One region of the Rhodococcus jostii RHA1 genome, then DNA from elsewhere that is predicted to be linked to it. Evidence: riboswitches for the same ligand, from Rfam matches in the RefSeq annotation. Region 1 holds a riboswitch; each other region holds the start of a gene.

Region 1 (10,545 bases):
GTCGCGCTTGTTGACGACCACCAGGCCGGCCCCGAAGATCACGAAGACGAACACCGCGAAGTACACCAGGCTGCCCCACGGGCCCCAGTGGAATTCGACCCCCTGCGGCGCCCCCAGAAAGTTGTTGGCGTTGAGGAACGGCAGGAAGGGCATGATCTTCTCGCCGAACGAGCCGAACAGGTTGAACAGGCTCTCGATCAGCAGCGGCCACAGCAGGAGCAGGGCGATCGCACCGGCCGACTGACGCAGCAGCGTGCCGACACCGACGGCGAGAACCACACACAGGAACGCGTAGATCGGGACGCCGTAGATCGACCGCCACGCGTCGTCACCCGACAAGGTGAGCGCCGCTCCGGCCTCGTCACCCGCGGTCGCCTTCGCGATGGCATACGCGCCGAACGTGAGCACGAACGTCAGCACGGCGCCGAACGCGCCGATCAGACCTGCCTTCGCAATGAGGACGGACGCCCGGTTCGGGATGGCCTGGAACGTGGTGCGGATGACGCCGAACCGGTATTCGCTGGTCACGGCGAGCGCCGCGAGGATCATCAGGACCAGCACGCCGAATCCGGAGACCCCGCCGACCGCGTCCGACATCTGCGGCAGGAACGGATCGAAATCCGGTTGCTTACCGTCGGCGATCTGGTTGTTGAAGGAGTTGATGCTCGCCTTCGCGCTCAGCCCGATGACCGCGGCGAGGCCGAGGCCCAGCACGATGATGACGACCGTGCACCACCACGGCGACCTCGTCGACGTGATCTTGATCCGTTCGGCATTGAGAACAGCCATTACAGTGCACCCCTCATCACATCTTCGACGCCCTCTGCGTGGTACTGCACGTCGTCTCCGGTCAACTTCATGAAGGCGTCCTCCAGCGATCCGCGCTGAGATGCCAACTCGTGCAGGACGATGCCCTGCGAACCGGCGATCCCGCCGACGACGTCCGTCGACGAATCCACCACGACGAGCGCCTGCTGCCCGTCCGATCCGTCCTCACGCACGGTGAGCCCGTTGGACGTGAGCGCGCTACGCAGCGCGTCCAGCTGTGGGCTCCGCACGCGCACCGTCGATTCCGACGACTTGCTGACGAACTCGGACACGGTGGTGTCGGCAATCAGCCGCCCCCGGCCGATGACCACCAGATGTTCGGCGGTGAGCGCCATCTCGGACAGCAGGTGACTCGACACCAGCACGGTGCGTCCCTCCGCCGCGAGGCGCTGCATGAACTTCCGGATCCAGACGATGCCCTCCGGGTCGAGCCCGTTCACCGGCTCGTCGAACAGCAGCACCTTCGGGTCGCCGAGGAGCGTGGCGGCCAGGCCCAGACGCTGGGACATGCCCAGCGAGAACCCGCCAGCCTTCTTCCCGGCCACCTCGGTGAGCCCGACGAGGTGCAGCACCTCATCGACCCGGCTCTTCGGCAACGAGTTGGACGCCGCCATCCACTGCAGGTGGGCGCGGGCCGAGCGGTTGGGGTGCACCCATTTCGCGTCGAGCAGCGCCCCCACCGTCCGCAGCGGCTGCACCAGGTCGCTGTACGGCTTGCCGTCGATCAACGCGCTGCCCGCCGTGGGGCGGTCCAGCCCGAGGATCATGCGCATGGTCGTCGATTTGCCTGCACCGTTCGGGCCGAGGAAGCCGGTGACCATACCCGGCTTCACGTTGAACGTCAGGTTGTCCACCGCCTTCGTCGCACCGAAGGTCTTCGAAAGTCCCCTCACTTCAATCATGGTGAGAAGGATGCCCGAACCTGCGGCCGTCGCGCATCGGCCGCAGGTCTACACCCGACTCGTCCCCTGGTACCGGTCGGACCCTGAGCGAGACCCCGACGCGACCCCGAGAACTACGACGACGCCTGAGCCCAGAACCGCTTGGGAATGCGGCCTGCGTGACGTGCCTCGTAACCCGCCACCACGGCCCCGCGCATCGCCGACGCCATGAGTGCCGGGTCCTTCGCCCTGGTCACAGCCGTGGCCAGCAGTACGGCGTCGCAGCCGAGTTCCATCGCGAGGGTCGCGTCGCTGGCGGTCCCGATGCCGGCGTCGAGGATGACGGGGACCCCTGCACCGTCCACGATCATCTCGATGTTGTGCGGGTTCGCGATACCGAGCCCGGTGCCGATCGGCGAACCCAGCGGCATCACGGCCACGCAGCCGGCGTCCTCGAGCCTGCGGGCCAGCACCGGGTCGTCGGTGGTGTACGGCAGGACGACGAAACCGTCGTCGACCAGTTGCTCTGCAGCGCTGACCAACTCGATGGCGTCGGGCATCAGGGTGCGTTCGTCGGCGATGACCTCGAGCTTCACCCAGTCGGTCTCGAGTGCCTCACGGGCGAGTTGCGCCGTCAGCACCGCCTCGGCCGCACCGCGACACCCGGCGGTGTTGGGCAGCGGCGCGATGTCGAGCCGGCGCAGCAGGTCCAGCACACCGGTGCCGCCTGCGGCGTCGACGCGGCGCATCGCGACCGTGGTCAGCTCGGTGCCGGACGCGACGAGCGCCTCTTCGAGCACCGTGAGGTTGGCTGCGCCGCCGGTGCCCATGATCAACCGTGAACCGAACGTGCGGCCCGCGATCGTGAGGCCCTTCTGCACGCCGGGCGTCGCGTCAGCCACCCTGCACCGCCGTGAGGATCTCGATCTCCCAGCCCCGGACCACGAGCTCGTCCCACCGGGCGCGCGGGAACACGGCGCCGTTGACTGCCACCGCGATGCCCTTGGTGGGCAGGTTCAGCACCTCCAGCAGCCCGGTGACGGTCAACGGTTCCGTGAACTCGTGGTCCTCGCCGTTGACGCTGATGCCGATCGGCACCACTACTTGCTGCTCACTCATCTCTACCTCGCTACTTTCTCGAAACGTTCGGGGTCGGCGGCTTTCGCCTCGACCAGTGCCGAGCCCTCCAACAATGCCACCGTCGCGTCGGCGGTCACCGGGGTGAGCAGGATGCCGTTACGGCCGTGTCCCGTCGCCACCACGACCCGATCGGACACCCGACCGATCAGCGGCAGGTTGTCCGGAGTCATCGGACGCAGACCCGCCGAGGTCTCGCGCAGTTCGTACTCGCCGATGGCGGGCATCAGCGCTTCGGCATCGGCGATCAGGTCGCGCACGCCGGCCACCGTGACCTGCGTGTCGTTGCCCGACTCGTACTGGGTGGCACCGACGACGATGCCGTCGGCCCGCGGCACCAGGTAGGCGGGCCTGCCGTGCACACTGCCGCGGATGGTGCGGCCCGGCGCGGGGGTCACCCCGGGACGCGAGCGCAACCGCAGGATCTCGCCCTTCACCGGGCGAACCGGAAGCCCGGGCCACAGGGCCGGCGACGCGATGCCCGCGGTGACGACGATCTGGTCGGTGCCCAGCCGGTCGAGGCTGTGCACGGCCTCCCCGATCAGCTCCACTCCGGCGTCGACCGCGCACCGTTGCAACGCCTGCAACAGCAGCCTGTTGTCCACGGCCAGTTCGTCGACGGCCAAGAGTCCCAACCTGACTCCGCGCCCCAGCATCGGCTCGAGCGCGCGGACTTCCACACGGCTCAGGATCTGCAGTTCCCGCCCCTGGGCACCCACCCATTCGGCGATGGTCCGCAGGTCCTCCGCGTCGGCGCCGTCCAGCGCGACGGTGAGCGAACTCTGCGACGTGAACAGCTCGACGCCGGCCCCGGCCTCGAGTTCCTTCCCGAATTCGGGCCACCGGTCGAGCGACGCGCTTCCCAGTTCGAGGACGCTCTCCTCGCCGGGCCAGCCCTCGGACAACGGGGCGAGCATGCCGCCCGCCACCCAGGACGCCCCCGAACCGATCGACGGGTCGTACAGCCGAACCGACCAGCCGTTGCGGGCTGCTCGCCACGCAATGGACAGGCCGATCACTCCGCCTCCGACGACGGATACCGATCTCGCCATTGAACTCCACCTCACTTCCTGCGCCGGCATGATCCGGGTCAGGTATGACGGTCGGGCTCGGCGTGAGCCCCTCTCAGCCCCACGTTCCCCGGGACTCCCGTGTTGCACTTTCACCGTAGAGGCTACCGTCATGCCGTGACCACCTCGCATCACAGCAACCTCACGGACCGTCGGCGCCGCCTCGGAACAGCACGTTTGTACCTGTGCACCGATGCTCGGCGCGAGAAGGGCGACCTGGCGCAGTTCGCCGAGGCCGCGCTGTCCGGCGGCGTCGACATCATCCAGCTCCGCGACAAGGGCTCGGCCGGAGAGAAGAAGTTCGGCACGATGGACGCCCGGGACGAACTGGCGGCACTGTCGGTGCTCGCGGCCGCGGCCAGGCGGCACGGAGCGCTGCTCGCGGTCAACGACCGCGCCGACATGGCGCTGGCGGCCGGGGCCGACGTGCTGCACCTCGGCCAGGGCGACCTGCCCGTCCCGTACGCACGGACCGTGGTGGGTTCCGATGTCCTGATCGGCCGCTCCACCCACAGTCGCGCGCAGGCCAGTCTCGCGGCGATCGAGGACGGCGTCGACTACTTCTGCACCGGACCGGTGTGGGCCACCCCCACCAAGCCGGGGCGGACCGCGTCGGGCATCGATCTGGTGCGATCGACCGCCGACTCGGAGCCGAACCGCCCGTGGTTCGCGATCGGCGGCATCGACGAGTCCCGCGTTCCGGAGATCCTCGCCGCGGGGGCCTCCCGCATCGTCGTCGTGCGGGCCATCACCGAGGCCCGCGACCCGCAGGCCGCCGCGCGCTCGCTGTCCGCCCTGTTGCAGCAGAACGCGTAGTTACGGCTGGTCCAGCCAGTCCAGCACCGTGGCGGGCGGCAGGACGACGACGGTGGCCGGCAACTGTTCGATCAGGTCGGGGTCGGTGGTGACGACGGCCGTCACCGTTCCCAGCGTGGTGCCGTGGCCGGCCGGTTCGGCGCTGCGGCCGACCGCGTCCAGGGCTTCGAGCACCTCGACGCGCGGCAACCACCCGTAGGTGCCGTCGGGCAGGTGCACCGTGCGGGGCAGGGCCTTCGACAACTGCGCCAGCGCGCCGCGTTCGCCCAGCACGTCGTGCCGGTCGAGCAGCAAACGCACCTCCGTGGTGCGCAGTTGCGGCCACCCCGCTTCGAATCCCGGGTGCAGCGGCAGCCCGGCCACGTCGGTTTCCCGCACCCAGCGCAGTTCGGTGCTCTCGCCGTTCGCGACGGTGGGCAGCGGGCGCTCCGCGTCGGCGATCACCGTGGTGTAACTCCAGCCGCTCGCGGCCTTCATCGTGACGACCTCGGTGCGGACGCGGATGGCCGCGCTCTCGATGCCGGCTTCCTCGTGCGCTTCGCGTACCGCGGCGTGGGTGGTGGTCTCGTGGCTGTCCCGGGCACCGCCGGGCAGCGCCCACGTGCCACCCTGGTGACTCCAGGCCGCACGGTGCTGTAGCAGCACGGCCGGCGTCTCGTCCGGGAGCGGCGCACGCAGCAACAACCCGGCCGCACCGTGCTTGCCCCAATGACGACTGCCGTCCGGCCCGGTTGCCCAGCCGTCACCGTCACCACGCATCGACTACCCCTGTCCGACCTGATGGGTCTCCCTGCAGTTCCCTCACACTAACGGTTTCTTCCGGAACTGCCCGTCGGCAGTCGTGAACCGACCGCTGCTTATATGCTCCCCACAAGGTGCGGCCATGACACGGGAGGGGTGCGAGGTGGTTCTGCGTGAGGCACCGTCGATCGAACCCCACGGCAGCCGCGCATTGTCTGCCGCCGCGGACGACGACGTCGACCCCGCGGTGGCGCGCCGCAAGGAACTGCGCGCGTTCCTCGCATCGACTCCCGCCAAGCTCACCGCCCTCGGCGCCCTCCTGATTCTGCTCACACTCACAGCCGGGTTGGTGGCCGCCTCGACGGCGAACAGCAGGGAAGCCACCCTCGACAGTGTCCTCGCGGAGACCGAACCGCTGTCGTTCTCGGCGCAGAACCTCTACAGCGCCCTGTCCGTGGCGGACGCCGCGGCCACGACGGCGTTCATCTCCGGCGGTCTCGAACCTCCCGAACTCCGCGACACCTACGCGCAGGCGATCGGCACCGCCTCCGCCGACCTCGTGTACGCGTCGGGCGGTCTCGCGGCGAGCGACGTGGACAGCCGCCGACTGCTCGCCTCCATCTCCAGCGACCTCAGCGTCTACGCCGGTCTCGTCGAGACCGCACGGGCCAACAATCGCACCGGCCATCCCGTCGGCGCGGCCTACCTCAGCGAGGCGTCCACGCTGATGCAGACGAGCATGCTGCCGATGGCGCAGCAGTTGCACGCCCAGCAGGAAGCCGCCGTCGCGGACACGCAACGGGACTACTCTCGCCCACCCTGGCTGGCGCTGATCCTGATCCTCGTCGCACTCGTCGCGCTGCTCGTCGCCCAGATAGTCATCGCGAGACTCAGTCGGCGCACGTTCAATCTCGGGCTGATCGTGGCGTCGTCGTGCACGGCGATCCTCCTGGTGTGGATGCTGGTCGCCGGTCTGGTCTCCTCCGTCGACACCAAGCGGGCACTGACCGAGGGCGCCCGCCCGATGCACGAGTTGACCGCCGCCCGCATCCTCGCCCAGCAGGCCCGCACCGAGGAGACCCTCAAACTGGTCCGCCGCGACTCGAACGGCGACTACGACGCCGTCTTCGAGGACAAGTCCGGTCAGCTCGACACCCTGCTGTCGAGCTACCCCCACGACGGCGACCGCGCGGTCGGCCACGACGAGGTGGCGCGGGCGCAGGAGGCGTGGACGCTCTGGTCCTCGGCGCACGACCGCATGAACGAGATCCTCGCCAAGGGCGACTTCGCCTCGGCGGCAACGGTCGCCATCGGACCGGGACCGTCGGATTCCGCGGCGCAGTTCACCGCCGTCGACGACGCGCTCACCGACGGAATCGGCACCGCCCGCGACCGTCTGCGGTCGCATGTCGAATCCGCGGCCCGCGTGCTGACCGCGCTCGGTTCCGGTGCCCTCGTCCTGACGCTCATCGCGTTCGGCGGAATTATCATCGGGTTGTGGCCTCGGTTGCGGGAATACCAGTGAGGGGGCGCCGGATCGCGCTGGTGCTGGTGGCGGCCACGTTGCTGATCGGCGGGTGCGCCGAGTCGAGTCCGGCGCACGTCGGATCGCCGAGCGTGTCGTACACCGAGCCCCCGCTACCCGCGGCCGCGACGCCGGCGCCCGAGACGAGCGCTGCGCCACCGACCCCGGAGAAGGACTGCGGCGATCCCACCGCGAGCCTGCGCCCGTTCCCCGACACCGACGCCGCACCGCCGATGCCGACGGTCGACGCCATCCGCGCGCGGGGGCGTCTGGTCGTCGGCCTCGACACGGGCAGCAATCTGATGAGTTTCCGCGATCCGGCGACCGGGGCCGTCCAGGGCTTCGACGTCGACATCGCCCGGGAGATCGCACGGGACCTGTTCGGCGATCCCGACCGGCTGGAGTACCGCATCCTCACGTCGGCGAATCGCGAGAAGGCACTTCAGGAGTCGATGGTCGACATCGTGGCCAAGACGATGACCATCACCTGCGACCGGAAGGAACGGGTGGCGTTCTCCTCCGAGTACTTCGAGGCACAGCAGCGGGTTCTCGTCGTGAAGGGCTCCCCGATCCGCAGCGCCGCCGACCTGGACGGGAAGCGGGTCTGCGTCGTCCGCGGCACGACGTCGCTGACACGGCTGCAGCAGGTGGCGCCCACCGCGGACATCCTGACGGTCCCCATGTGGTCGGATTGCCTGGTGGTCCTGCAACAACGGCAGGTCGATGCGGTGAGCACCGACGACACCATCCTCGCCGGCCTGGCGTCCCAGGACCCGTATCTCGAGATCGTCGGAGACAGCATGGGCGCCGAGCCGTACGGCGTCGGCATCACCAAGGCGAACGAGGACCTGGTGCGGTTCGTCAACGGCACGCTCGAACGGATCCGCCGCGACGGTACCTGGACCAGGATGTACGACCACTGGCTGTCGATGCTGGGGCCGTCCCCCGCCCCGCCGTCCGCCGTGTACCAGGACTGAGGGGACGCATGCCGCAACATTCGAAGAACCCGGAGTCCACCGACCCGGACATCGCCACCCAGGCCGCCGTCCGGGAGCCGGAGGAGGAGGCCACGCAGGCCGCGGTCCGGGAAGAACCGGACGAGGGTCCGGCCACCCAGGCGACGCCGACGTCCCGGCCGTCCGGCGCGTCCGGCACCGGCCGCTCGACGCGCTCACCGCGCACCCGGTCCGGGCAGCGCCTGCGACTCGGCGGCGGTCTCGTCGAGGTTCCCGTCGTGAAGACGCTCGACCCGGCGTCCGCCGTGATGACCGACCCGAAAGTCCCCGAGAGCAAGCGCTTCTGCTGGAAATGCAACAAACCGGTCGGCCGCACCAGTGCCACGTCCGAGGGCTCCGAGTTCGGTCTGTGCCCCTCGTGCGGAGCCACGTACGACTTCCGGCCGCTTCTCGGCCCGAACGAGTTTATCGGCGGCCAGTACGAGGTGCAGGGCTGCATCGCGCACGGCGGCCTCGGCTGGATCTACCTGGCCATCGATCGCAACGTCAGCGACCGGTGGGTGGTTCTCAAGGGCCTGTTGCACTTCGGCGACGCCGAGGCTCAGGCCGTGGCCGTCGCCGAACGCCAGTTCCTCGCCGAGGTGGCCCACCCGAGCATCGTGAAGATCTTCAACTTCGTGGAGCATCCCCGATCGGACGGGACCCCGATGGGGTACATCGTCATGGAGTACGTGGGCGGTCACTCGCTGCGGGACGTCCTGTCGACGCACGAGAAGCCCGAGCGCATGCCGGTCGAGCAGGCCATCGCCTACGTGCTCGAAATCCTTCCCGCACTGGCATATCTGCACTCCACCGGCCTGGTGTACAACGACCTCAAACCGGACAACGTGATGGTCACCGAGGACGCCCTCAAATTGATCGACCTCGGGGCCGTCGCGGGCATCGAGGACTACGGCTACCTGTACGGCACACCCGGGTTTCAGGCGCCGGAGATCGTCAAGACCGGCCCGACCGTGGCGTCCGACATCTACACGGTGGGGCGCACACTCGCCGTCCTGACGCTCGACATGCCGTCCGACAAGGGCCGGTACCTCGACGGGATCCCGTCCCCCGAGCAGGCGCCGCTCCTCGCGGAATACGAGTTCTTCCACCGACTCCTGTTGCGCGCAACCGACCCCGATCCGAGCCGGCGTTTCGCGTCCGCCGAGGAGATGGCGGGTCAGCTCACAGCGGTACTGCGGGAGGTGCTCGCGCAGCAGACCGGTGAGGAGCATCCCGGACTGTCGACCGTGTTCAGCAAGCAGAGAACGACGTTCGGCACGAACGAGGCCGTCGAGCAGACCGACGTGTACGTCGACGGCGTCGAACGGGACGAGAATCTCGATCCGCACTCCGTGGCGCAGGCGTTGGCGGTGCCCCTGATCGACCCGACCGATCCCAACGCCCCACTCCTGGCCGCCGCGGTGCACAGCGAACCGCAGCAGACACTGGAGTCCATTCGGCACGCGCGCGAGAACGGTATCGAACGAGTCGTCGGCGACCTCGACGTGTCGTTCTCCCGGGAACTCACACTCGCCGAGATCAAGGCGCACCTCGATCTCGGTGACGCCGCCACCGCCACCGAACTCCTCCGCGCCGTGGAGGGCGACATGGGCGGGAACTGGCGCGTCGACTGGTACGCCGGACTCGCGACGCTCATCGACGGCGAATACGAGACGGCGTTCTCCCGCTTCGAATCCGTGCTGAAGGCGATGCCCGGGGAGACGGCTCCCAAGCTTGCTCTGGCCGCCACCGCCGAACTGATTCTGCAGCACTGGGAGAGTTCCGATCCCCATCAGTGGCGGACGTTCGCCGAGAAGTACTACCGGACGGTGTGGCGGACCGACCACAGCATGGTGAGTGCGGCATTCGGGCTGGCGCGGCAACTCACCCAACGCGGCGACCTACCCGGCGCCATCGCCGCCCTCGATCAGGTTCCCGCGACCTCCCGGCACTTCACCATGGCCCGGATGACGAGTGTGCTGATGCTGTTGTCCGGCAAGCCGATCGAGGAGATCGACGAAGCAGCCCTCCGGGAGGCCGCACTCCGTGTCGCCGCGCTCGCACCCGAGGAGAGCCGGGCACTGCAGATGCGCACGCTCGTCTTGGGCACCGCACTGGACTGGATGCGTGCCGGTCACACGTCGGCGACGGAACGCGAACAGATCCTCGGTGTGCCGTTCACCGAACGGGGCCTCCGCAAGGGTGCCGAGGCAGGCCTGCGGGCGCTGGCCCGCAACGCCCCCGAGCGCACTCACCGGTACACGCTGGTGGATCTCGCCAACGCCATCCGGCCCAAGAGCCTGCTGTAACGCTCAGGCCCCGATCAGGTCCGCCGCAGCACGGGCGATCGCGAACTCCTCGTTGGTGGGCACGACCAGCACCTCCACGTCGGACTCGTCCGCCGAGATACGTCGTGCGTCCCGGGAATCCGCGCGGTTGCGGTCGTCGTCGACGACGATGCCGAGGCGCCCCAGCCCGGCCAGGCTGTCGCGGCGGACGTCGACATTGTTCTCGCCGACTCCTCCGGTGAACGTGATGACGTCGACGCC
Region 2 (10,545 bases), 620 kb from region 1:
ACCCGAACAGGTCGACGACTCCCGTGGGCCACGGCAGTTCGGGGTAGCGCGCCCACCCGTCCAGGAACGGCCGGACCGTGCGTCGGAGTGTGTGGGCGAGGGCCGTCGACTGCAGGCTGGCTCCGGCGAACTCCCGCCGCGTCACCGGGAGGGGTGACGGGCAGAATTCGTAAGTCGCAGTGCTCATTGCCTGCCTCCGATCCGGCCTCGGTGCCCGTCGACTTGCTTCCTTTAGGTTTTCCACCTCTTTGCGCCGTACGGTCTACATCGAAGTTGGTCGCACGGACGCTACGCCCGACGTAGCATCCAGACGGAAGTCGTAATGGGATAGTGACCGAGCGGGGGTGAACGTCCAGGTGGGGATCATGCCGGTTACCGATTCGATATTCCTTCTCGGCGAATCGCGAGAGCATCCGATGCACGTGGGATCGCTCGAATTGTTCACACCGCCGGAGGATGCCGGCCCCGACTACGTGAAGTCGATGCACGAAACATTGCTCGAGCACACGGACGTCGACCCCGCCTTTCGGAAGAAACCTGCGGGCCCCGTCGGCAGTCTCGGGAACCTGTGGTGGGCCGACGAGTCGGACGTCGATCTCGAATACCACGTGCGTCATTCGGCGCTGCCGGCCCCGTATCGGGTCCGGGAACTGCTGACGCTGACGTCTCGGTTGCACGGCACGCTCCTGGACCGTCATCGCCCGCTGTGGGAGATGTATCTGATCGAGGGTCTCAGCGACGGCCGGTTCGCGATCTACACCAAGCTGCACCACTCGCTGATGGACGGGGTCTCCGGTTTGCGGCTGCTGATGCGGACGCTGTCGACCGACCCGGACGTGCGTGACGCACCGCCGCCGTGGAACCTGCCGCGCAGGGCGTCGGCCAACGGTGCCGCCCCCGCCCCCGACCTCTGGTCGGTGATGAACGGGGTCCGCCGCACGGTCGGTGAGGTGGCCGGTCTCGCGCCTGCGTCGCTGCGCATCGCCCGCACCGCGATGGGGCAGCACGACATGAGGTTTCCGTACGAGGCGCCCCGCACCATGCTGAACGTCCCGATCGGTGGCGCGCGCCGGTTCGCCGCGCAGTCCTGGCCGCTCGAACGCGTCCACGCCGTCCGGAAGGTGGCGGGGGTCAGTGTCAACGACGTCGTGATGGCCATGTGCGCCGGGGCGTTGCGGGGGTATCTGGAGGAACAGAACGCGCTGCCCGACGAGCCGCTGATCGCGATGGTTCCGGTGTCGCTGCGCGACGAGCAGCAGGCCGACGCCGGCGGCAACGCGGTGGGGGTCACGTTGTGCAACCTGGCGACGGACGTCGACGACCCGGCCGAGCGCCTGACGGCGATCTCCGCCTCCATGTCCCAGGGGAAGGAGCTGTTCGGCAGCCTCACCTCGATGCAGGCGCTGGCGTGGTCCGCGGTCAACATGTCGCCGATCGCTCTGACACCGGTGCCGGGGTTCGTCCGCTTCACGCCGCCGCCGTTCAACGTGATCATCTCCAACGTCCCGGGACCGCGGAAGACCATGTACTGGAACGGGTCCCGGCTGGACGGCATCTACCCGACGTCGGTGGTGCTGGACGGGCAGGCACTCAACATCACGCTCACCACAAACGGCGGCAACCTCGATTTCGGTGTCATCGGGTGCCGTCGGTCGGTGCCGAGCCTGCAGCGCATCCTCTTCTATCTCGAGACTGCTCTGGGTGAGCTCGAGGCGGCATTGCTCTGAGGCGCGGCCTGTTTCAGTGCCGGGCCGACTCCTGCTCGACGAGTGCTCGCCGCGACTCCTCGTGGAGCACCCCGAGCAGTTCGTGTTCGACGTCCGCGAACTCGGGCGACGTCATCATCGACAGTTCGCGGGGACGGGGCAGTCCCACCGTCACCTCGCGCCGCACGGTGGCGGGCCGCGCGGACAGCACGACCACCCGGTCCGACAGGTAGACGGCCTCCCGGATGTCGTGGGTGATCATCAGGACGGTCCACCGGTAGCGCTGCCACACATCCTGCAGCCAGGTCTGCATCTCGGTGCGGGTCAACGAATCCAGGGCGCCGAACGGCTCGTCGAGCAGCAGCACCGGACGGTCCTGGACGACGGTCCGCAGCATCGCGGCCCGTTGCCGCATCCCGCCGGACAGCTGGCTGGGACGGGCGTCCTCGAACCCGCCGAGACCGAACACGGAGAATAATTCCCGGGCCTTGTCCCGCGCCTGTTTCCGGGGCACGCCCTGCACCTCGAGTCCGAGGGTGGTGTTGTCGAGGACGGTGCGCCACGGGAACAGCAGGTCCTTCTGCGGCATGTACGCGCATTTCGCGGGGCCTCTCCCCGCGGGACGCACCGGTTCGCCGCCGATCGTGACGGTGCCGGAGTCGGGTTGGTCGAGACCGGCGAGCATGGAGAACGCGGTGCTCTTCCCGCACCCGCTGGGGCCGATCACCGACACGAACTCACCCGGTTCGACGGTGAACGAGACGTCGTCGAGGACGGGCCGGATGCCGCCGCGGACCGGGAATCCCTTGCTCAGGCCGGACAGTGCGACGCGCGCGGTCTCACTCATGCCGGGCCCTCTCGTTCTTGATCCACGGGGCGACGACACGCTCGACCGCGAAGGTGAGCAGGTAGAGGCTGACGCTGATCACGGCGGTCACGAGCACCGCCGCCAGCACGAGGTCGGTGCGGAAGGAGTTCTTCTGCGTCGCCATGTAGATGCCGAGACCGGACGTGGCCCCGACGTATTCGGCGAACACGGCACCCACCACGGCGTACGTGATGCCGATGCGCAGGGCCGTGAAGAACCGGGGGATCGCCGACGGAAGCCGCACGTAGCGGAATTCCTGCCACCGTGAGGCGCCCATGCTGCGCAACAACGCGCCCGCCTCCCGGTCGGCCGCGGCGAAACCCTCGATCAGTCCGATCGTCATCGGGAAGAACGTGGCGAGGGCGATCACGAGAATCTTCGGCAGCAGACCGAATCCGAACCAGATGATCATCAGCGGCGCGATCGCGATGATCGGCAGCGTCTGCGACACGACGAACAGTGGAACGAACGCGCGTCGCAGCCACGGGGAGAAGTCCACGAGCACCGCGAGGGCCCACGCGAAGAGCAGGGAGACGGCGAACCCGATCAGCGTCACCTGCAGTGTCGCGGAGGCGTGACCGGAGATGGCGTCCCGCGCCCGCCAACCCTGCTGGACCACCCGCAGCGGCGACGGCAGCACCTGCGGCCGGATATCGCTGACCGTCACGTACACCTGCCACGCGACGACCAGCAGTGCCACGACCACGACCGCGGGCAGCACCCGCCGCAGCAGCGGGGAGGTGCCCGGGGCCGTAGTGCGCAGACTCGGGTCAGGGCTGAGTGAGGTACTCATTGGTGAAATACGTCGACCAGTCGGGTTCCGTGGTCAGCGGTGCCCCGTCGGGGCCGGTGAGCAGGCCGTGCTTGAACAGGAAACCGGAGTACCCCGCCCACTGCTCGGCCGTCTGGGTCCCGACCTTGCCGGAACTGTCCTTCATGTACTCGGAGGACAGCATCTGCTGGCTCTCCCGCACGAGGGACTCGTCGGTGAAGGCGCCGGGGTTGGCGTCGATCAGGATCTGCGCGGCCTCGTCCGGCCGGTCGGCGGCGAACTGGTATCCGCGCTGCAGGGCCTGGACGAACTTGCGGGCCTGCTCGGGATGGTCGGCCATCCATTGCTCGTTGCCCTCGATGACGAGCGCGTACGCATCCGGGAAGCCGTAGTCGGTGTAGTGGAAGTAGCGCATCGGGGTGCCCTGGTGCTCGGCCTCGATGCCCTCCCAGCCGAAGAACGAGACGGTGAAGTCGGCGGTGCCGGAGTACACGGCCTCGTACGCCGAGGTGCCGAGCGTGACGGTGGTGAATTCGCCCTTGCCGCCGTCGTTCCGGATGATCTGCTTCAGCGTCTCCTCGCCGTCCGGATCCGCGAACCCGGCGTAGATCTTGCCGTCCAGATCCCGGGGGCGGGTGATGTCGGCGCGATCCGCCTTCACCGCGATGCCCGTCGCCCAGTGCTGCAGCGGAGCCATCACCGACGTGGTCTGTGCGCCCGCGGCCTTCGAGAACGTCGCGGAACTCTGGAAGCTCACCCCGAACTCCGCGTTACCGGCGTCGACCAGGGTGTCGGGCGAGGTGTCGTTGTAGGGCAGCACCTGCACATCGAGGCCGGCGTCCGCGAACCAGCCTTCCTGCTGGGCGACGAACAGGCCGGTGTGGTTGGTGTTCGGTGTCCAGTCGAGTGCGAACCGGATGGTGTCGCCGGACTGCGAGTCACCGGCGCAACCGGTGAGCAGCGACAGGGCGGAGACCAGGACGATGGCTGCGGTGGCAGCGCGCTTGGTACGAGAGAAGAGTGTCACGACGCCGGCCATTCCTGCTTGTTGAGAGCGGTGTCCCAGAACATGAGTTCGTAGCGGCTGGCGATCACGAACGCCTCCGTCATCGCCTCGCGCTGGGCGTCGGTCGCGGCCTCGGCCGCGGCATCCACGAGTTCGCGGGCCCTCGCGACGGCGGCGTGGAACTCCTCCGCGTCGTAGGTGGTCACCCACTGTGCGTACGGGTGCGACGGGTCGGCGGAAAGCACCTCGCGGGCGCTCGCCGCGAGCCGGTGCCCGACGTCGGCGTAGATCCAGAAGCAGGGCAGCACCGCCGCGGCGGCCACCGCGTACGGCTCGGTGGCGGCGACGGCCGTCAGGTAGGAGATGTACCCGAGGCAGGCCGGCGAATGCAGCGGCTCCACGTCCGACTCGGGGAGTTGTCCGCTGGTCAGCAGATTCTGGTGCAGCGTGGCCTCGACCGTGGCGGCCTCGGCGGCCGAACCCGCCCAGAAGCCGGCCTCGACCGGGCCCGGCGCGTGCGCGGCCACCAGTGAGAGGGCCTTCGCGTACCCGGTCAGGTACAGGAAATCCTGCTCGATGTACGTGCGGAACACGTCCAGCGGCAGCGTTCCGTCGCCGAGGCGGCGCAGGAACTCGAGTTCGTCGATCGCCTCGCGCAGCACCTTGGTCCGGTCCCACAAGTGGTCCGTGAATCGGGCGTGCTGGCCGGCGCCGGCAGCATCTTGGACAGAGCTATTCACAACGTTGACATCCCTTCGTCAGCATTACCTGAGCAGGTTCCCGGGTGTGTTCTCAGCCCCGCCCGTGCGGAGCACCCCGTGTCAGAACAAGCCGACCCTAGCACCGGCCCTGCCGCGGGCGGAAAGGCCCGGGTCGGTGGAGGGGCTCAGCCGGCGAGGAACGCGGCCGCGCTCGGCGGAAGGGGTGCGGGTCCGCGCCGGTAGATCTCCGCGGGCCGGCCGGTCCCGACGACGGCCATGTCACCGGTGTTCTCGAGGGCCGGCATCAGGTGCCGGCGGAACGAGTCCTTCGGCAGGGGACGCCCGAACACCACCTCGTACACCCGGCGGAGTTCGAGCACCGTGAACGTGTCGCCGGCCAGGCCGGACGGGTCGACGGCCCGCGCGTATCGCTCTCTCAGGTCGGCGACGGCGAGGGTGACGCCGTCCGCGTGGTCGAACGCCAGGTCCTGCGTCACCCGGTCGTCGTCGACGGTGATCAACATCGTGTCGCGGGGGAGCGCCGTGCGGGGCAGCGCGGCGCCGTGCGTCATCGACAGCACCCACCCGCGATCGTCGCGGCCGGGATCGTCCAGCATCGCCAGCTGATGGAATTCGGTGCCCGTCAGGCCGGCCTTGATCCGCAGGCACCGCTCGGCGGCGTCCCGCAGTCGCTCACCCTCGTGGAGAAACGTGCCGGGGAGGGCGAGCCGGCCCGAACGATCCGGAACCACAAGAACTTTCAGTTCCGGGCCGTCGACGGTGAGGACGGCGACGTCGACCGCCACGGACGGGCGCGGGTAGTCGAGGAGGCTCTTGCCCCCGGAATCGGTCCATGCGGCCACGCGGGAATGTTAGCGCACTGTTGATCTATGTCGCGTTCGATCGGTACTGCCTACTCATCGTTGGTAGTTTGGCGAGAGATTCCCGGAACGTGCTGCGTGAGGAGATTCGTCCGTGGAGGTCGACAAGTCCGGCGACACGCTCGTCGTCCGCGCCCGGGACGGTGAGGTGCGTGGCTACCCCGAGGGCGACGTCTACGCGTGGAAGGGCATTCCGTTCGCCGCGGCCCCCGTCGGCGATCTGCGGTTCCGCGCCCCGGCCCCGCCCACACCGTGGGACGGTGTGCGCGACTGCGTCGACTTCGGCCCGATGGCGCCGCAGGGGCACGGCACCGCCGTCCCCATCGATGCCGGACTCGAGATGGACGAGGACTGCCTGTCCGTCAACGTCTGGGCCCCGAAACCCGACGGCACCCCGCGGCCGGTGATGGTGTGGATCCACGGCGGTGCCTACTGCCTGGGAACAGCAGCTCAGGGCATCTACAACGGGCGCATCCTGTCTACTCTCGGCGACGTCGTGCTGGTCTCGTTCAACTACCGGGTGGGAGCGCTCGGCTTCCTCGACCTGTCGTCGTTCTCGACGGCCGAGCGGGTGTTCGAGACCAACTGCGGGCTGCGTGACCAGGTCGCGGCCCTCGAATGGGTGCGCGACAACATCGCGTCGTTCGGCGGTGACCCGGACGAGGTGACGGTGTTCGGGGAGTCGTCCGGGGCTGGATCGATCACCACGCTGATGACGTGTCCGAGCGCGGAGGGGCTCTTCCACCGCGCGATCGCCCAGAGCCCGCCCGCCACGTCGGTCTACGGGAGCGAGCGGGCGGCCACCGTCGCGAAACAGTTCCTCGACATCCTCGAGGTGGAACCCGCGCAGATCGACACACTGCTGCACCTTCCGTACCGCACGGTGATAGAGGCCAGCGACACACTCGTCAACGAGGTGCCGACGAGGATTCCGGGCACGCTCGCCATGGCGCCCGTGGTGGACCGCGACTTCCTGCCCCGCTATCCGGTGGCCGCGTTCCAGAAGGGCCACTCCCACCGCATCCCTCTCATCATCGGTTCCAACAAGGACGAGTCGTCGATCTTCAAGTTCATGAAATCGCCTCTGCTGCCGGTCACGTCGGATTCGGTGCAGGAGATGCTGAGGGCGATCGCGGCCGATCACCCCGAACTGCCCGCCGCCCGCCTCGCCGACATCCTGTCGGCGTACCCGGACCGCGGAAAGCCGAAGGGCGCGCTCGCGATGTCGCGGGACGCCGCGTTCCGGATGCCCGCCCTGTGGGTGGCCGACGCCCACAGCAGGCACTCGCCGACCTGGATGTACCGGTTCGATCAGGCCACGCCGATGCTCAAGGCCGCGCGCATCGGAGCCGGCCACGCCACCGAACTCCCGTACGTCTTCGGCAATTTCGACACCCTCAACATCGACCCGACGTTCTGGCTCGGCGGCCGGAAGACGGCGCTCGAGGTGTCGGGCCGGATCCAGCGCCGGTGGCTCGCGTTCGCGCGACACGGTGTCCCCGCCGCGCTGGACGGGTCCAAACACTGGGCCCCCTACGACGAGGAGAACCGCTCGACGTTGCTGATCGACGGCGCGGACACCCTCGTGAAGGACCCCGACCACGAGATGCGGATCGCCTGGGGCAACGACGTCATGGGCTTCAACTGACGGGCACCTTGTCGTCCAGTTCCTTCAGAACGGGCAGCGCGAAGCAGGCCAGCCCGATGATCAGGACCGGGATCGCGAGCACGAAGAACGTCGGCTGAATTCCCCACTTGTCGAGGAGCGGACCGGCCAGCAGGTAACCCAGCGGACCCGCGGCGTACGCGGTGGACGTCATGACCCCGGTGACGCGCCCCCGCATGTGCTCCGGACTGCGAGTTTGCATGGCGTAGTTGGCGATCGGGCCGACCGGACCGAACACGAGACCCTGGAGGAGGGCCAGCGCCAGAATCGCCCACAGCGGCGGCAGGAACGCCATCGCGACCATGGCCGCGCCCAGCACCGTCACCGCCACCACCATCAGCATCCTGCGCGACACGTACGGCGCGAGCGGTCCGTACGCGAGGGCACCCACCACACCGCCGATACTGAGTGCCATCAGCACCGAACCCAGTTGCGCGGGCTTGTCGAGTTCGGTGAAGTACACCGGGAACACCACCGACTCGACGGGCATGTACAGCGCGACCACCGCCATGTCGACGAGAGCGATCGTGCGCAGGAGCCGGTTGTGCCACACGAACTTCAGGCCCTCGAGCGTGCCGTGCCAGATGGACGTCGGGCGCGTGGAGGTGTCGGGTCTGCCGGCGTTCTCCAGTCGCAGGAACGCGATGGTCACCACGGACAGCACGAAGCCGACGGCGGTGACCCACAACGTGTTCACCGCACCCACCGTCGCGATGAGGACACCGCCGATGCCCGGTCCGACGAGATACGCCACGTTGTAGTTGGCCTCGTAGAGGCTGTTCATCCGGTCGAGTGACCAGCCCGCGGACTTCGTGGCGGCCGGCAGCATCGACTCCCGCGCCGCAATTCCGGCCGGATCGAACGCGGCGCCGATCGCGGCGAGGACGGCGATCACCGTGACGGTGAGGCCCGTCGTGTTCGCGATCACCGGGATGGCCGCCACGGACAGGGCGGACAGGCAGTCGGAGATCATCGACGTGCGACGACGTCCGAACAGGTCGACGAACGTGCCCGCGAACAGGCTCGACACCAGCAGCGGAAGGGTGGCCGCGCCCGCGACGATCGCGGCGTCGGACGCGCGACCTGTCCTCTCGAGCACGAGCCAGGGCAGCACGACGATCGCGATGCCGTTGCCGGTGGACGAGAACAGCGTCGCGAGGTTCAGGAGGATCAGGGGCCCGAACCGGCGAGTCACAGCCGTCTCGGTGGCGGTCACGGCAAGGGTCCTCTGGTCGGCTCGATCGGTAGTCCTTCGACGCTAACAGCGAGGTCGGGGCCACCGCGAGCGAATTTCGGCCGCTACTGGTTGCGTTGCAGGGTCAGTTCGGCGAGGGTACGCGCTCCGTCGCACGGGTCGCCGGTGCCCGACCGCTGCTGCACCCACCAGGTGATGACGCCCGAGTAGGCGGCGGTGATCCCGCACGTCGCCGAATCACCCGGACGCCGGGCGCTGAACGCCGACGTGCCCGCGATCGACGTTGTTTCCACCTGGTAGCCCAGCCCATCCGCCACACTCCGCTCGCGTTGCAGCGAGTTGTTCTCGAACCAGCCGAACGTGACGTCGATCGAACCGGCGGCGGACGACACCGTCCACATGCACACCGCGCCGAAGAAGTACTGGTCGATGCCGGCGCCGTGGAGGGTCTCCGCGATCTTGTCGTTGGGGACGGCGTCGCACTCGCGGAGGAGTTTGTCGAACTGCGGCGAGCCGCCGTCGTCGGTGGTTGCGGCGCCCTCGGGCAGGGGACTACCGGTGACGGAGGTGCCGCAGCCGGCCAGGATCATCGCCGACGCCGACGCCAGCGCCGCGGCGACCCGGCGGCCGGCGCTCACTTGACCTTCTCCAACGTCAGCCGGCCGAGCGCGGTGGGGGCCGCGCACGGATCGGAGGGTGCGGTGGCCGTGCCGTAGCGGACCAGCCAGTGCACGAAGTCGGAACCCGTGCCGAGCGCGACCTCGCAGAATCCGACGTTCTGCGAGGAGAACCCGCGGTGCCCGGCGATCTCGAGGTCGTGGACCTCGTGACCGATGCCCTTGGCCACCGACCGCTCCCGGTCGATGGGGCTGCCGCGGTACCAGGTGAACATCACGTACCGTTCGCCGCCGTCCGCTTCCCACCGGCACTTGATGCCGTTGCGCGACACCGGGGTGAGCGCGGTGATCCCGGCGCGCTCGTACACCTCCGCGTCGGTCAGCGATCCGCATTCACCCACGAACGCGCCGGGCTGCGCGGCCACCGCCGTGGTCTGGGTGGACACCGCCGGATCGGTCTCGGAACCGTCGCCGGCACCGCAGCCGGCCAGCACGACCGCCGCGGCGACCAGACACGACGCGCGGACGGTCAGGCGGACCGGATCAGACGAGCTCCGCATAGCTCGGATTCTCGGCGATGTACTTCTCGACGTACGAGCACGACGGAATCACGGTGAGCCCGCTGGCCTTCGTGTCGTCGAGGGCGGCCTTCACCACTTCCGCGGCCAGACCCTGACCGCGGAACTGGGGGTACGTGACGGTGTGGTGGAAGTCGCGGGCACCGTTCCGCTCGAAATAGTCGGCGTATCCGGCCAGCTGGCCGTCGAGGTAGATCTCGAACCGGGATTCCGACACGTCGTGCTCCACCGTGGCCGCCACAGACCGCTCCTCTGCTCGTGTGGCGTGCGCGCTGACCCGCGCACGCTGTCACTCGCAGATTACCGTCAGTCCGCGAGGTTGGTGCGCAGCAGCATGACGTTGTAGTCCGACCAGGTGGTGGCCAGGAAATACAGATCGGATCCCTGCGACCACGGGTGCATGTAAGCGCCGTACAGCTCGGGCACGTCCCGGCTGCTCACCAGCACCTCGGGTTCGCTCCAGCCGGATTCGAGGTGGTCGGACCGGCGCATGACCACCGAATTGCCGGCATCGGTGTACATCGCCACGAACTGACCGAGGTACTGGTTGAACTG
Region 3 (10,545 bases), 2.9 Mb from region 1:
CCGAATTCGAGGAACTCGTCGCGATGTACGAGGCCAAGGGGCTGAGTGACGACACCGCCCGGACGGTCGCGCGCGAACTCACCGATCACGATGCGTTCGCCGCCCACGTGGACGTCGAACTGGGCATCGACCCGGACGATCTGACCAACCCCTGGCAGGCCGCCGGGTCCTCGGCGCTGTCCTTCACGCTCGGCGCCCTGATCCCGTTGCTGGCGATTCTCCTACCGCCCGTGCACCTGCGCATTCCGGTGGCGTTCGTCGCGGTGCTGGTCGCGCTGGCCCTCACGGGCACCGTGAGCGCGGCTCTCGGCGGCGCACAGCGCACCCGGGCAGTGCTCCGCGTCGTGCTGGGCGGAGCACTCGCGATGCTCGTGACGTACGGAATCGGTCAGCTGGTGGGGACGGGCATCGCCTAGCGTCGGGCGACCGTCACTCGCTCCGGCAGATCATGACCGGACATTTCGCGTGGTGGAGCAGATTCTGGCTCGTCGAGCCCATCAGCGCGCCGAGCCACGGTCCCCGGCCGTGGCTGCCGACGACGATCAGCTGAGCGTCGTCTGCATGCCGCAGGAGGACGTCGGCTGCGGCGCCCTGTTCGGCCACCCTGGTCACGGACACGTCCGGGTATCGTTCCGATTCGCCCGCGAGGGCCTCGGAGAGCAGCGCCTCCTCTTCCTGCTTGACGGCATCCCAGTCGACGAGCATGCCGGTGCCGCCCGCGCCGAGTGTGGGGGAGCCCTGCCACGTGTGGACGGCGCTCAGCGGCGCCTCGAAGAACGACGCGAACTCGAATGCATGGGCCACCGCGTCACGGCTGAGGTCGCTTCCGTCGACCCCGACCACCACCGGACGCTGGTCGGGGGTGGTGACTTCGCCCCGGAGAACGGTCACGGGGCAGGGTGCGCGGTTGGCGACGTGCAGTGCCGTCGAGCCGAGCAGCACCGAACGGATCGCCCCCGTCCCCGTGGATCCGAGCACGATCAACCGGGCCCAGTCGGCGGCCTCGAGCAGTGCGGTCCCCGCCGGACCGGGACTGATGGTCGTCTCGATCTCGAGACCGGGGAACTTCGGCCCCAGCAGCCTCTTCGCCGTCCCGATGATGGCCTCACCGTCCTCACGCAGCTGACTGAGGAACTGCGATTCCAGCATGATCGCAGCGGGGCTGTACAGCGGACCGTCCTGTGGCAGCGCGTGCACGAGCGACAGCGTGGCACCCCACTTCGACGCGACTGCGGCGCCCCACAGGGCGGCGGCGGTGGAGGCGTCGGATCCGTCCAGGCCGACGACGACGGAATGACTGGCGGGTGTGCTCACGTCTGGCTCCCTTCGCTCACGCTGTTGGGTACTCCCCGACTGTGCCCTACTTCCAGACTTTTCGGGCCACCTTCTTCGCGCTCTTCCACTCCGGTTTCACTTCTGCTGCCAATGCATCGCCGCGCTCCAGTTCGCGCTGCAGCAGCATTCCGAGACCCAGGCTCGACTCGGCGGAGTGCTGATCCTCCGCGACCATCGCCAGGATGTGGTCCCGTGCGACGACCGCGTCCTGGTATTCGCCGAGGACGTCCTGAAAGCCCTTGAACTTCGTCTGAGCGCGGTCGGACGCCTTCGGAGCCAGTGACCGCGTCGCCTCGACCGCATAGCGCATTCGTTTGGCGCGCTTGCGCGCTCGGTGTGTCAGCTCGTCGCGCTCGGCCCGGGCGGTCGCGGCCGCCGCCTTTCCCACGCGCTGGTGCACGGACTTCGACAATGCGCGCAGCGATTTCGTGACGGCCTTCTTCGACGGGCCGCCGCTCCCGGACGCCTCGACGGCGACGAGGAACGTGTCGAGCCCGGCGAGCAGGTCGAGGTAGCGCCGGGAGTTCAGGGCGGCCAGTGCTGCGGGCCGGGCTGTCGCGGCGAGTGCCGAGAAGTATTCGTCGAGGCGTGCCCGCACGACCTCGCGGTCGGGTATTTCCTCGGCGTCGCCGAGCCGATCCACGAGCCGGCTCCACTGCACCTCGGTGTCCCGCGCCGAGCTGAGGGCCTGACCGACCCAGCGGAGTTCGACGATCAACTCGTCGACGGTTTCCTGGTCGCGCAGGCTGGTCCCGTACACCTGGAGGACACTCCGGATGCGCCTGGCCGAGACCCGGAGGTCGTGGACGGACTCGTCGAGGTCGCGGCGCACGCCGAGGTCGGCCGTCACGAGAGAATCCTTCTGCGCCGCCAGATACTCCAGCAGCATCGTCCGGGGAGTGGACCGCTTCTTCCTACCCGCGGGGCGCGGGGTGCCGGTCACCGCGTCGCCGAGCGCCCGCCGCAACTTCGACGGCGCATCCGAACGGGTGATTCCGGCATCGGTCAGCCGGGAGTCGATGGCGTCGAACAGGTTTCGGTCACCGGCTGCGAGTTCGACCTCGACCTCACGCCACACCCGCTCGTCGGATCCGGTCCCCGTCTCGGGGACGGCGGCGATCACGACGTCCGAGACGACCTCGGCGAGCGTCGTTCCCGCCGCGTCCACGAGCCGCCGCCGCTCCCGGTCGGTGCTGATGAGCGCGACCGGGTTCAGGGCCGCGCCGCGGGTGACGGCCGTGAGCAGCTCCGCGAATTCCCGGGGCACCTCCGTCTCGGGGTGCTCGGCGTCGGGCGCCAACTGCAGCTCGGTCCGTTCGTCCGCGCCTGCCGGGATCTTCAGGTGCCAGCCGGCGTCGTCGCCGCCTTCCCGGCGGCGGAGGGTGATTCCGGCGCGGAGCAGCAGGAGTTCGCCCGTGTCGTAGTACAGGGCGGACAGCTGGATCGAGTCGAGCAGAGGTTCGCCGTCCACACCGGGCAGTCCCGAGAGGCTGGGTATCTGCTGCTCCGAACCGGCCTCGTACTTGCGTTCCACTTCGGAGACGGATGTCGCGGTACTCATGTCACCATCCTTCCGGCTGAGCGGGCCGGGGGAAAGAAGCCGAGGTCAGCTCGGCCAGTCGAGGCTACGGACGCTCGCGAAGCGTCGCGTGACTCCGGAGTAGGGGTCGACGAACTCGACGGACCGGGCCAGCAGCCGCAGCGGCGTCGAATAGTCGTCGGCGGCAACGTCGTAGAAGTCGGGATAGAAGTTGTCGCCGTGGATCGGGATGCCGAGCGAACTCATGTGCAACCGCAACTGGTGCGTCTTGCCGGTGTGCGGCAGCAGCCGGTACCGGGCCGCGTCGCCGTGGATCTCGAGAAGTTCGATGCGGCTTTCGCTGTTCGCGGGACCGTCCATCTCGTACGCCTTCAAGACGCCCCGCTCCTTGACGATTCGACTGCGGACGGTGGCGGGGAGCCGGAGATCGGGGTCGTAACGGGCGACCGCCTCGTACTCCTTGACCACCCGGCGCTGATCGAACAGCGACTGGTAGTCGCGCCGGACCTCCCGCCGCACCGTGAAGATCAGCACCCCGGCGGTCAACCGGTCGAGCCGGTGCGCGGGTGTCAGTTCCGGAAGGTCGAAGTCTCGGCGCAACCGGACCAGCGCCGACTCCGCGACGTACGCGCCGCGCGGCGTGCTGGCCAGGAAGTGGGGCTTGTCCACGACGAGGAGATCCTCGTCGCGGTGCAGGATCTCGATGTCGAACGGGACCCGCTTCTCGACCGGCGGATCCCGGTACAGGTACACGAATTTGCGGGGTGCGAACGGGGTGGCCTCGGTGATCGGCTGCCCACGCTCGTCGACGACTTCCGCTGCGGCGACCTTCTCGCGGAGGCGGGTTTCGTCGTGCGGAAAACGTGCGACCAGGTACTCGAGCACGGTGGGCCACGCGCCGACGTCCGGCATCCTCAGCCGCGTCGGGTTGAGGCCGTCGCGGACGGGAAGCGGGGCGTCGGGCACCTCGTCACGGTAGTCGACAGGCTGCGGAAATCCGTCGTTGACCGCCGGGGGACTCGAGGTTACTATCCGGTAAGTTTGTGACGCGGGCCACCCTGACTGGCCGCTGAGGCGCGTCATCGGGATTTCACGGGGGTTCGAAGTGATCGTGCGTCGATGGGCGTTTCGACCGGGCGCGGTGGCAGTCGCTCTGGCGGTGGGGGTGGGGCTCGCGGTGGTGCCCACGGTGACGGCGTCGGCGGATCCGACGGGTGGGGCGGCCGGGGCCGCGTGGACCGCGGCGGTCGACGCGCCGCCCGAGTACCCGGTGATCGCGATCGACTGGGACGTCCCCATCACCATGAGCGACGGAACGGTGCTGAAGGCCAACGTCTATCGCCCCGCGGACGCCTCCGGCACGCCGATCGACACCAGGATGCCGTCGGTTCTGGGCGTCACGCCGTACACGAAGCTGGTCGGCAACGTCGTCGATTCCGTGTTCGCGGTGCCGGGACTCGAGGACACGGTCGTCGACCTGGTGAACTCGTTCGATCTCGCCGGCACCCCGTTCGACGGTGTCGGGGAAGCGGCGAAGGTGCTCACCGGTGGCGGCATGCGCGTCTTCGGCATCAACCGCGACCTCATCCGGAACGGGTACACCCAGGTGGTGGTCGATGCCCGGGGCACCGGCTTCTCCCAGGGGGAATGGCAGGCGCTCGGTCCGCTCGAGCAGCAGGACTCCGTCGAGATCATCGACTGGATGAGCAAGCAGGGATGGTCCGACGGCAGGGTCGGCATGGCGGGGGTGTCCTATTCGGGAATCAACTCGCTGCAGGCCGCGGGGCATCAGCCGCCGGCATTGAAGGCCATCTTCCCGACCGAACCGGGCAACGATCTGCTCCGCGACATCGTCGGAACGGGCGGTGGTCTCGGTGTGGGATTCATGCCGCTGTGGCTGTCGCTGGTCAACGGTCTCAAGTTCGTTCCCGACATCCAGGCCATCGCGCAGGGGCGTTTCGACCAGCGGTGGCTGCAGGATCGGTTGCGGGATCCGCTGACGCTCTTCCCCGCGCTGATCGAGGCCATGACCGCGCCGGACATCAACGGTCTCGACCCTGGCACGCTGCGGGTGGCGCAGGACGGCCAGTTCTACGAGGAGCGGAAGGCGCAGGCCGCGAACATCGAGGTGCCGACGATGCTCTACGGCGCGTGGCACGACATCTTCGCGAACAGCGAGCCGCGGGTCTACAACGACATCCCGCTGCCCGCCGGGGAGAAGCAGCTGATCATGAGCGACGCCTACCACATCTCGTTCGGGGGCGGCTTCGGTGAGCAGGGTGCCCCGCCGCGACTCGACGTCCTCGAACGCGCCTGGTTCGACAAGTGGCTGAAGGGCATCGACAACGGCATCGACGAGTACGGTCCGGTCACGCTGTATCAGCAGGGCAACGGCTGGACCACCACCGATCAGTTCCCGCGGGCGGGTGTCGACTACCAGCGGATGTACCTGTCGGGTGTCTCCAGCGGCACCGCCGGGCACGCCGCCCACGACGGCAGCCTGGTGTCGGCGAAACCCGGCGACGCGGCACAGCTCACCGTCGCACCCGGACTTCGCGGGCTCTGTTCCCGCGACGGCGCGCAGGGCACCGCAGGCGCGGCCGTCGTCTTCGGATCGGTGTGCAGCAAGGACTCCCGGTTCGCCGAGGCCGAGGGACTGACGTTCACCAGTGCCCCGGTCACGCAGCCGACCGAGCTGTCGGGTCCGGTCAATCTGCACCTCGAAACCGTGCTCGACGCCCCGGACGGATTCTGGGCGGTGACGCTCAACGACGTCGCACCGGACGGCACGTCGACTCCGCTCACCAACGGCGCTCTCACCGCTTCCATGCGGGCCGTGGACGATTCGAAGAGCACCAAGTCGGCGAACGGCGACTACACCGAACCGCACCACTCTCTGACGGTGGACGCCCGTCAGCCGCTGGTCCCGGGTGAAGTGACACCGGTCGATATCAACTTCGTGCCCACCGACGCGGTCCTCGAACCGGGGCATCGGCTGCGCGTCGACGTGTACGCGGGCAGCGTCCCCCGGTACCTGCCGCTCGGACCGATGCTGGCCGACAGCCAACTGAAGCCGCAGCACGTCGCGTTGTCCCCGGATCGCCCGAGTTTCCTCAATCTGCCGCTGGTCGGAGCGCAGGCGTGGTGAAAGGTTCACGCCATGTCCCGAGATCCGTAGGGTTGACGCCATGACCAAGTGGACAGCTTCGGACATCGTCGATCAGAGCGGCCGCACGTTCGTCGTCACGGGCGCCAACAGTGGTCTGGGGGAGGTGGCCGCGCGGGCTCTGGGCAAGGCTGGCGCGCACGTCGTGCTGGCCTGTCGTAACACCCACAAGGGGGAGGTCGTCGCCCGGTCGATCGGTGACAACGCCGAGGTGCGCCGCCTCGATCTGTCCGACCTCGCCTCGGTGCGCGAGTTCGCCGCCGGCGTCGAGTCCGTCGACGTGCTCGTGAACAACGCCGGCGTGATGGCGGTGCCGCAGCGCACGACCGCCGACGGATTCGAAATGCAGATCGGCACAAACCATCTCGGGCACTTCGCGTTGACCGGCCTGCTGCTCGACAAGATCACCGACCGGGTCGCCACCATGTCGAGTGCCGCACATCAGGCGGGAACAATTCACCTCGACGACCTCAACTGGGAACGCCGCAAGTACAACCGCTGGAGCGCGTACGGACAGTCGAAGCTCGCGAATCTGCTGTTCACGTACGAGTTGCAGCGCAGGCTGTCCGCGGCGGGGTCACCCGTCAAAGCGGTGGCCGCGCACCCCGGTTACGCGTCGACCAATCTGCAGGCCCACACCGAGTCGGTGCAGGACAAGCTGATGGCCGTCGGCAACCGGATCTTCGCGCAGTCGGCGGAGATGGGGGCGCTGCCGATGCTGTACGCGGCCACCGCACCCGACGTGATCGGCGGCAGCTACATCGGGCCGGACGGCCTGTTCGAGCAGCGTGGCCACCCGAAGGTGGTGGGCTCCAACAAGAAGTCGCGGGACGAGCACACCGCGGGGGCGTTGTGGTCTCTGTCGGAGGACCTGACGGGCGTCGAGTTCACGTTCCGGTGACCCGACGCCCGTGAGGGTCTCTCAGTCTTCGGTGACCTCGAGGGTGACGTCGATGTTGCCGCGGGTGGCGTTGGAGTAGGGGCACACCTGGTGTGCCTTCTCGGTCAGTTCGAGCGCCTCGGCGCGGGGCAGGTGGGGGAGGGAGACCTCGAGGGTGACGGCGAGACCGAAGCCGCCGCCGTCCGTGGCGCCGATGCCGACGCGGGCGCCGACGGCGGAGTCGGCGACGTTCGCCTTCGCCTGACGGGCGACCAGCTGGAGTGCGGAGTGGAAGCAGGCCGCGTATCCGGCGGCGAACAACTGCTCAGGGTTGGTGCCGTCGCCGGACCCGCCCATCTCGGTGGGGATCGCGAGATTCAGGTCGAGCCGGCCGTCGGACGTGCGGGCGTGGCCGTTGCGGCCTTCTCCGGTGGCGAGAGCCTCGGCGGTGTAGACGATCTTCATGGTTTCTTCTCTCCTGTAGGGGTGTTGAAGCGGTGGAGCGATTCGGTGAGCTGCGACAGGGTGTCCCGCAGGGCGACGAGTTCGTCGACCTCCATTCCTGTCGACTGAGCGAGTTCCGCGGGGATGCCCTCCGCGGCGGCGCGGAGGGCCGCGCCCTTTTCGGTGAGGTGGATCCCGACCCGGCGCTCGTCGGCCGAGGAGCGCCGGCGTTCGACCAGGCCCAGGGTGTCGAGCCGCTTGAGCAGTGGCGACAGCGTGCCGGTGTCGAGTTCGAGGGCGTCGCAGATCTCACGTACTCCGCGGCCGTCCTGTTCCCAGAGCACCAGCAGCACGAGGTACTGCGGGTAGGTCACTCCCAGCGAGTCGAGCATCGACCGGTATCTCGCCGTCATGGCGCGGGAAGCCGAGTACAGCGCGAAGCACACCTGGCGGTCGAGGGCGAGGTTGTCGGTCACCACTGAATAGTTGCACACAACTAGGTTGTGCACAATAGAAAAAGGTCAACCGGTGAGGGGGCTTACACTGTTGGCCAGTGACACGGGGTGCTGCCCGGCGACGAGCCGGGCGGCTGAGACCACACCCGTCGAACCTGAACTGGGTAATGCCGGCGAAGGGATGTCGCGGAGACGGCCGTATGCGCTCATCCGATGTCTCGTCGCCGACCGAACGGAAGGTGACAGCATGCAGCTCGACAAGCAGATCGTCCTGGTGACCGGCGGTGGGCGGGGCCTCGGCGCCGCCATCGTGCGGTCGTTCGCGGCGCAGAACGCGCGGGTGATCGTGAACTACCGGAACAGCCGGGATGCGGCCGAGGAACTCGCGGCGTCCCTGGGCGCGGACCGTGCGGTCGCGCTCCGGGCCGATGTCACCGACGCCGAACAGGTGGCGGCGCTGTTCTCCGCGGCGGAGGAGCACTTCGGTTCCCCGGTGACCACGGTGATCAACAACGCGCTCGCCGACTTCTCCTTCAACGGCGACGCACGCGACAAGGCGGACGTCATCACATGGGAGTCCTTCGACTCGCAGCTGCGTGGCAGCGTGAAGGCGACATTGCACACGACGCAGGCCGCGCTGCCGGGAATGCGTTCGCTCGGGTTCGGCCGGATCGTGAACATCGGCACCAACCTGTTCCAGAACCCTGTCGTCCCGTACCACGACTACACGGCCGCCAAGGCCGCGGCGCTGTCGCTGACCCGCACCCTCGCCGCCGACCTCGGTCCCGACGGCATCACCGTCAACATGGTCTCGGGCGGGCTGCTCCGCACCACCGACGCGAGCGCCGCCACTCCCGACGAGGTGTTCGACCTCATCGCGGCGAGCACCCCGCTGCAGCGCGTCACCACCCCGGACGAATTCGCCGACGCGGTGCTGTTCTTCGCGTCCCCGTGGTCGCGGTCGGTGACCGGCCAGAACCTCGTCGTCGACGGCGGACTGGTCAAGGACTGACATGACCGACGCCCGGCAACTGCACTTCAACGCATTCCTCTACAGCTGCGGGCACCACGGTGCCGCGTGGCGGCACCCCTCGTCCCCGGTGGAGCGACTCTGCGACATCGCCTACTACGAGGAGTTGGCGCAGATCGCGGAGCGGGGCTGCCTCGACGCGGTGTTCTTCGCGGACGGGCATTCGGTGCGCGACCCCGCATCCGGAGGCATGTGGTTCCTCGAACCGCTCACCGCGCTGTCCGCGATGGCGCGGGCGACGGAGCGGGTCGGACTGGTGACGACGGTGTCCACTACGTTCTACACACCGTTCCACGCCGCCCGGATGCTGGCGTCGCTCGACCACATCAGCGGCGGCCGCGTCGGCTGGAACGTGGTGACGTCGATGTTCGACGCCGAAGCGCGCAACCACGGGCTCGACGAGATGCCGCCGCACGACGAACGCTATTCGCGTGCCGCGGAATTCGTCGACGTGGCACTCGCTCTGTGGGATTCGTGGGGGCCCGACGCGCTCGTACTCGACCGGGACGGCATCTTCGCGGACCCGGCCGAGGTGAAGGCGGTCGAGCATCGGGGCAAGCACTTTCTCGTGGACGGTCCGCTGAACGTGCCGCGCTCGCCGCAGGGTCGTCCCGTGCTGTTCCAGGCGGGCGCGTCCGATCAGGGCCGCGACCTGGCCGCCCGGTGCGCCGAGGGAATCTACGCCGTCGCCTACGACCTCACGGCCGCGCAGAGCTACTACGACGACGTGAAGCGGCGCATCCGCGCGGCAGGCCGCGACGCCGACGCGGTGACCGTGATGCCCGGTCTCGTGACCTACGTCGGCTCCACCACCGAGGAGGCCCGACGGAAGAAGGCGGAACTCGACGCGCTCCTGCCCGTCGAACAGTCGCTGGCGCAGTTGTCGATGTTCGTCCAGCAGGACTGCAGTGCCTGGGAATTGGATGCACCCGTTCCCGCGCTGCCGCAGCTGTCGGAGTTCACCGGGCCGCAGGGCCGGTACGACACGATCCTGCGGATCATCGAGAAGGACCGTCCCACCGTGCGGTCGCTGCTGGGCACGTTGGCGGCCGGCGGCGGGCACTGCACCATGATCGGAACCCCGGAATCGATCGCCGACGAGATCGAAACGTGGTTCCGCGACGGCGGGGCCGACGGCTTCAACCTGATGCCGCCGCTCTACCCGAACGGCCTCGCCGACTTCGTCGACGAGGTGATCCCCGTCCTGCAGAAGCGGGGGCTGTTCCGCGCGGAGTATGAGACAGAGACTCTGCGCGACCATCTCCGGGGGCGCCCGTAGTTGCCACCACAAAGAACACAACCTTCTCTAAGTACGCAACAGTGACTGTGAGCGTCCCTCCCCCCGACACTGGCTGTTATCGCGATCACACCACGACGCGAGTTCGGACGAGGAGTGGCAATGCTGGTAGCACTCGGCTTTCTGATGGTGGCCGTGTTCATGTTCCTGATCATGTCCAAACGGGCCACTCCCGTGGTCGGGTTGATCGCCGTCCCGGTCGCATTCGGCATCGCGGCCGGGGCGGGCCTCGGAATCGGCGACATGATCACCGACGGGATCAAGGCGCTGGCACCGACGGCCGCGTTGCTGTTCTTCGCGATCATCTTCTTCGGAATCATGATCGACGTCGGCCTGTTCGACCCGCTGGTGAAACTCATCCTCCGGCTCGTCCGCAACGACCCCATGCGGCTCGTCGT

The links. A riboswitch is a leader RNA that binds a small molecule or an ion and turns the genes downstream of it on or off. The one in region 1 is predicted to bind thiamine pyrophosphate.
Region 2: it holds a riboswitch for thiamine pyrophosphate, as region 1 does, so the genes downstream of both, RHA1_RS07770 (TenA family protein) here and thiO (glycine oxidase ThiO) in region 1, are expected to answer to the same signal.
Region 3: it holds a riboswitch for thiamine pyrophosphate, as region 1 does, so the genes downstream of both, RHA1_RS23940 (3-oxoacyl-ACP reductase) here and thiO (glycine oxidase ThiO) in region 1, are expected to answer to the same signal.

What each region holds. Positions count from the first base shown of each region.
Region 1 covers NC_008268.1:2,297,427-2,307,971, forward strand. The annotation lists gene RHA1_RS10670 (ABC transporter permease) at 1-789, opposite strand, end outside; gene RHA1_RS10675 (ABC transporter ATP-binding protein) at 789-1,730, opposite strand; gene RHA1_RS10680 (thiazole synthase) at 1,844-2,611, opposite strand; gene thiS (sulfur carrier protein ThiS) at 2,604-2,828, opposite strand; gene thiO (glycine oxidase ThiO) at 2,831-3,898, opposite strand; TPP riboswitch at 3,897-4,009, opposite strand; gene thiE (thiamine phosphate synthase) at 4,034-4,732, shown strand; gene RHA1_RS10700 (NUDIX hydrolase) at 4,733-5,491, opposite strand; gene RHA1_RS10705 (GlnX family signal transduction membrane protein) at 5,637-6,998, shown strand; gene RHA1_RS10710 (glutamate ABC transporter substrate-binding protein) at 6,995-7,975, shown strand; gene RHA1_RS10715 (serine/threonine-protein kinase) at 7,984-10,305, shown strand; gene RHA1_RS10720 (acetate kinase) at 10,309-10,545, opposite strand, start outside.
Region 2 covers NC_008268.1:1,677,618-1,688,162, reverse strand. The annotation lists gene RHA1_RS07795 (alpha/beta hydrolase) at 1-187, opposite strand, end outside; gene RHA1_RS07790 (WS/DGAT/MGAT family O-acyltransferase) at 366-1,727, shown strand; gene RHA1_RS07785 (ABC transporter ATP-binding protein) at 1,741-2,553, opposite strand; gene RHA1_RS07780 (ABC transporter permease) at 2,546-3,367, opposite strand; gene RHA1_RS07775 (ABC transporter substrate-binding protein) at 3,345-4,385, opposite strand; gene RHA1_RS07770 (TenA family protein) at 4,370-5,092, opposite strand; TPP riboswitch at 5,086-5,181, opposite strand; gene RHA1_RS07765 (NUDIX hydrolase) at 5,239-5,916, opposite strand; gene RHA1_RS07760 (carboxylesterase/lipase family protein) at 6,029-7,582, shown strand; gene RHA1_RS07755 (MFS transporter) at 7,575-8,816, opposite strand; gene RHA1_RS07750 (DUF3558 domain-containing protein) at 8,900-9,433, opposite strand; gene RHA1_RS07745 (DUF3558 domain-containing protein) at 9,430-9,972, opposite strand; gene RHA1_RS07740 (GNAT family N-acetyltransferase) at 9,956-10,231, opposite strand; gene RHA1_RS07735 (glycoside hydrolase family 183 protein) at 10,297-10,545, opposite strand, start outside.
Region 3 covers NC_008268.1:5,158,247-5,168,791, forward strand. The annotation lists gene RHA1_RS23900 (VIT1/CCC1 transporter family protein) at 1-416, shown strand, start outside; gene RHA1_RS23905 (universal stress protein) at 430-1,314, opposite strand; gene RHA1_RS23910 (CYTH and CHAD domain-containing protein) at 1,361-2,896, opposite strand; gene RHA1_RS23915 (pseudouridine synthase) at 2,942-3,841, opposite strand; gene RHA1_RS23920 (CocE/NonD family hydrolase) at 3,981-6,023, shown strand; gene RHA1_RS23925 (oxidoreductase) at 6,064-6,942, shown strand; gene RHA1_RS23930 (organic hydroperoxide resistance protein) at 6,964-7,386, opposite strand; gene RHA1_RS23935 (MarR family winged helix-turn-helix transcriptional regulator) at 7,383-7,841, opposite strand; TPP riboswitch at 7,915-8,019, shown strand; gene RHA1_RS23940 (3-oxoacyl-ACP reductase) at 8,068-8,832, shown strand; gene RHA1_RS23945 (LLM class flavin-dependent oxidoreductase) at 8,834-10,129, shown strand; gene RHA1_RS23950 (CitMHS family transporter) at 10,250-10,545, shown strand, end outside.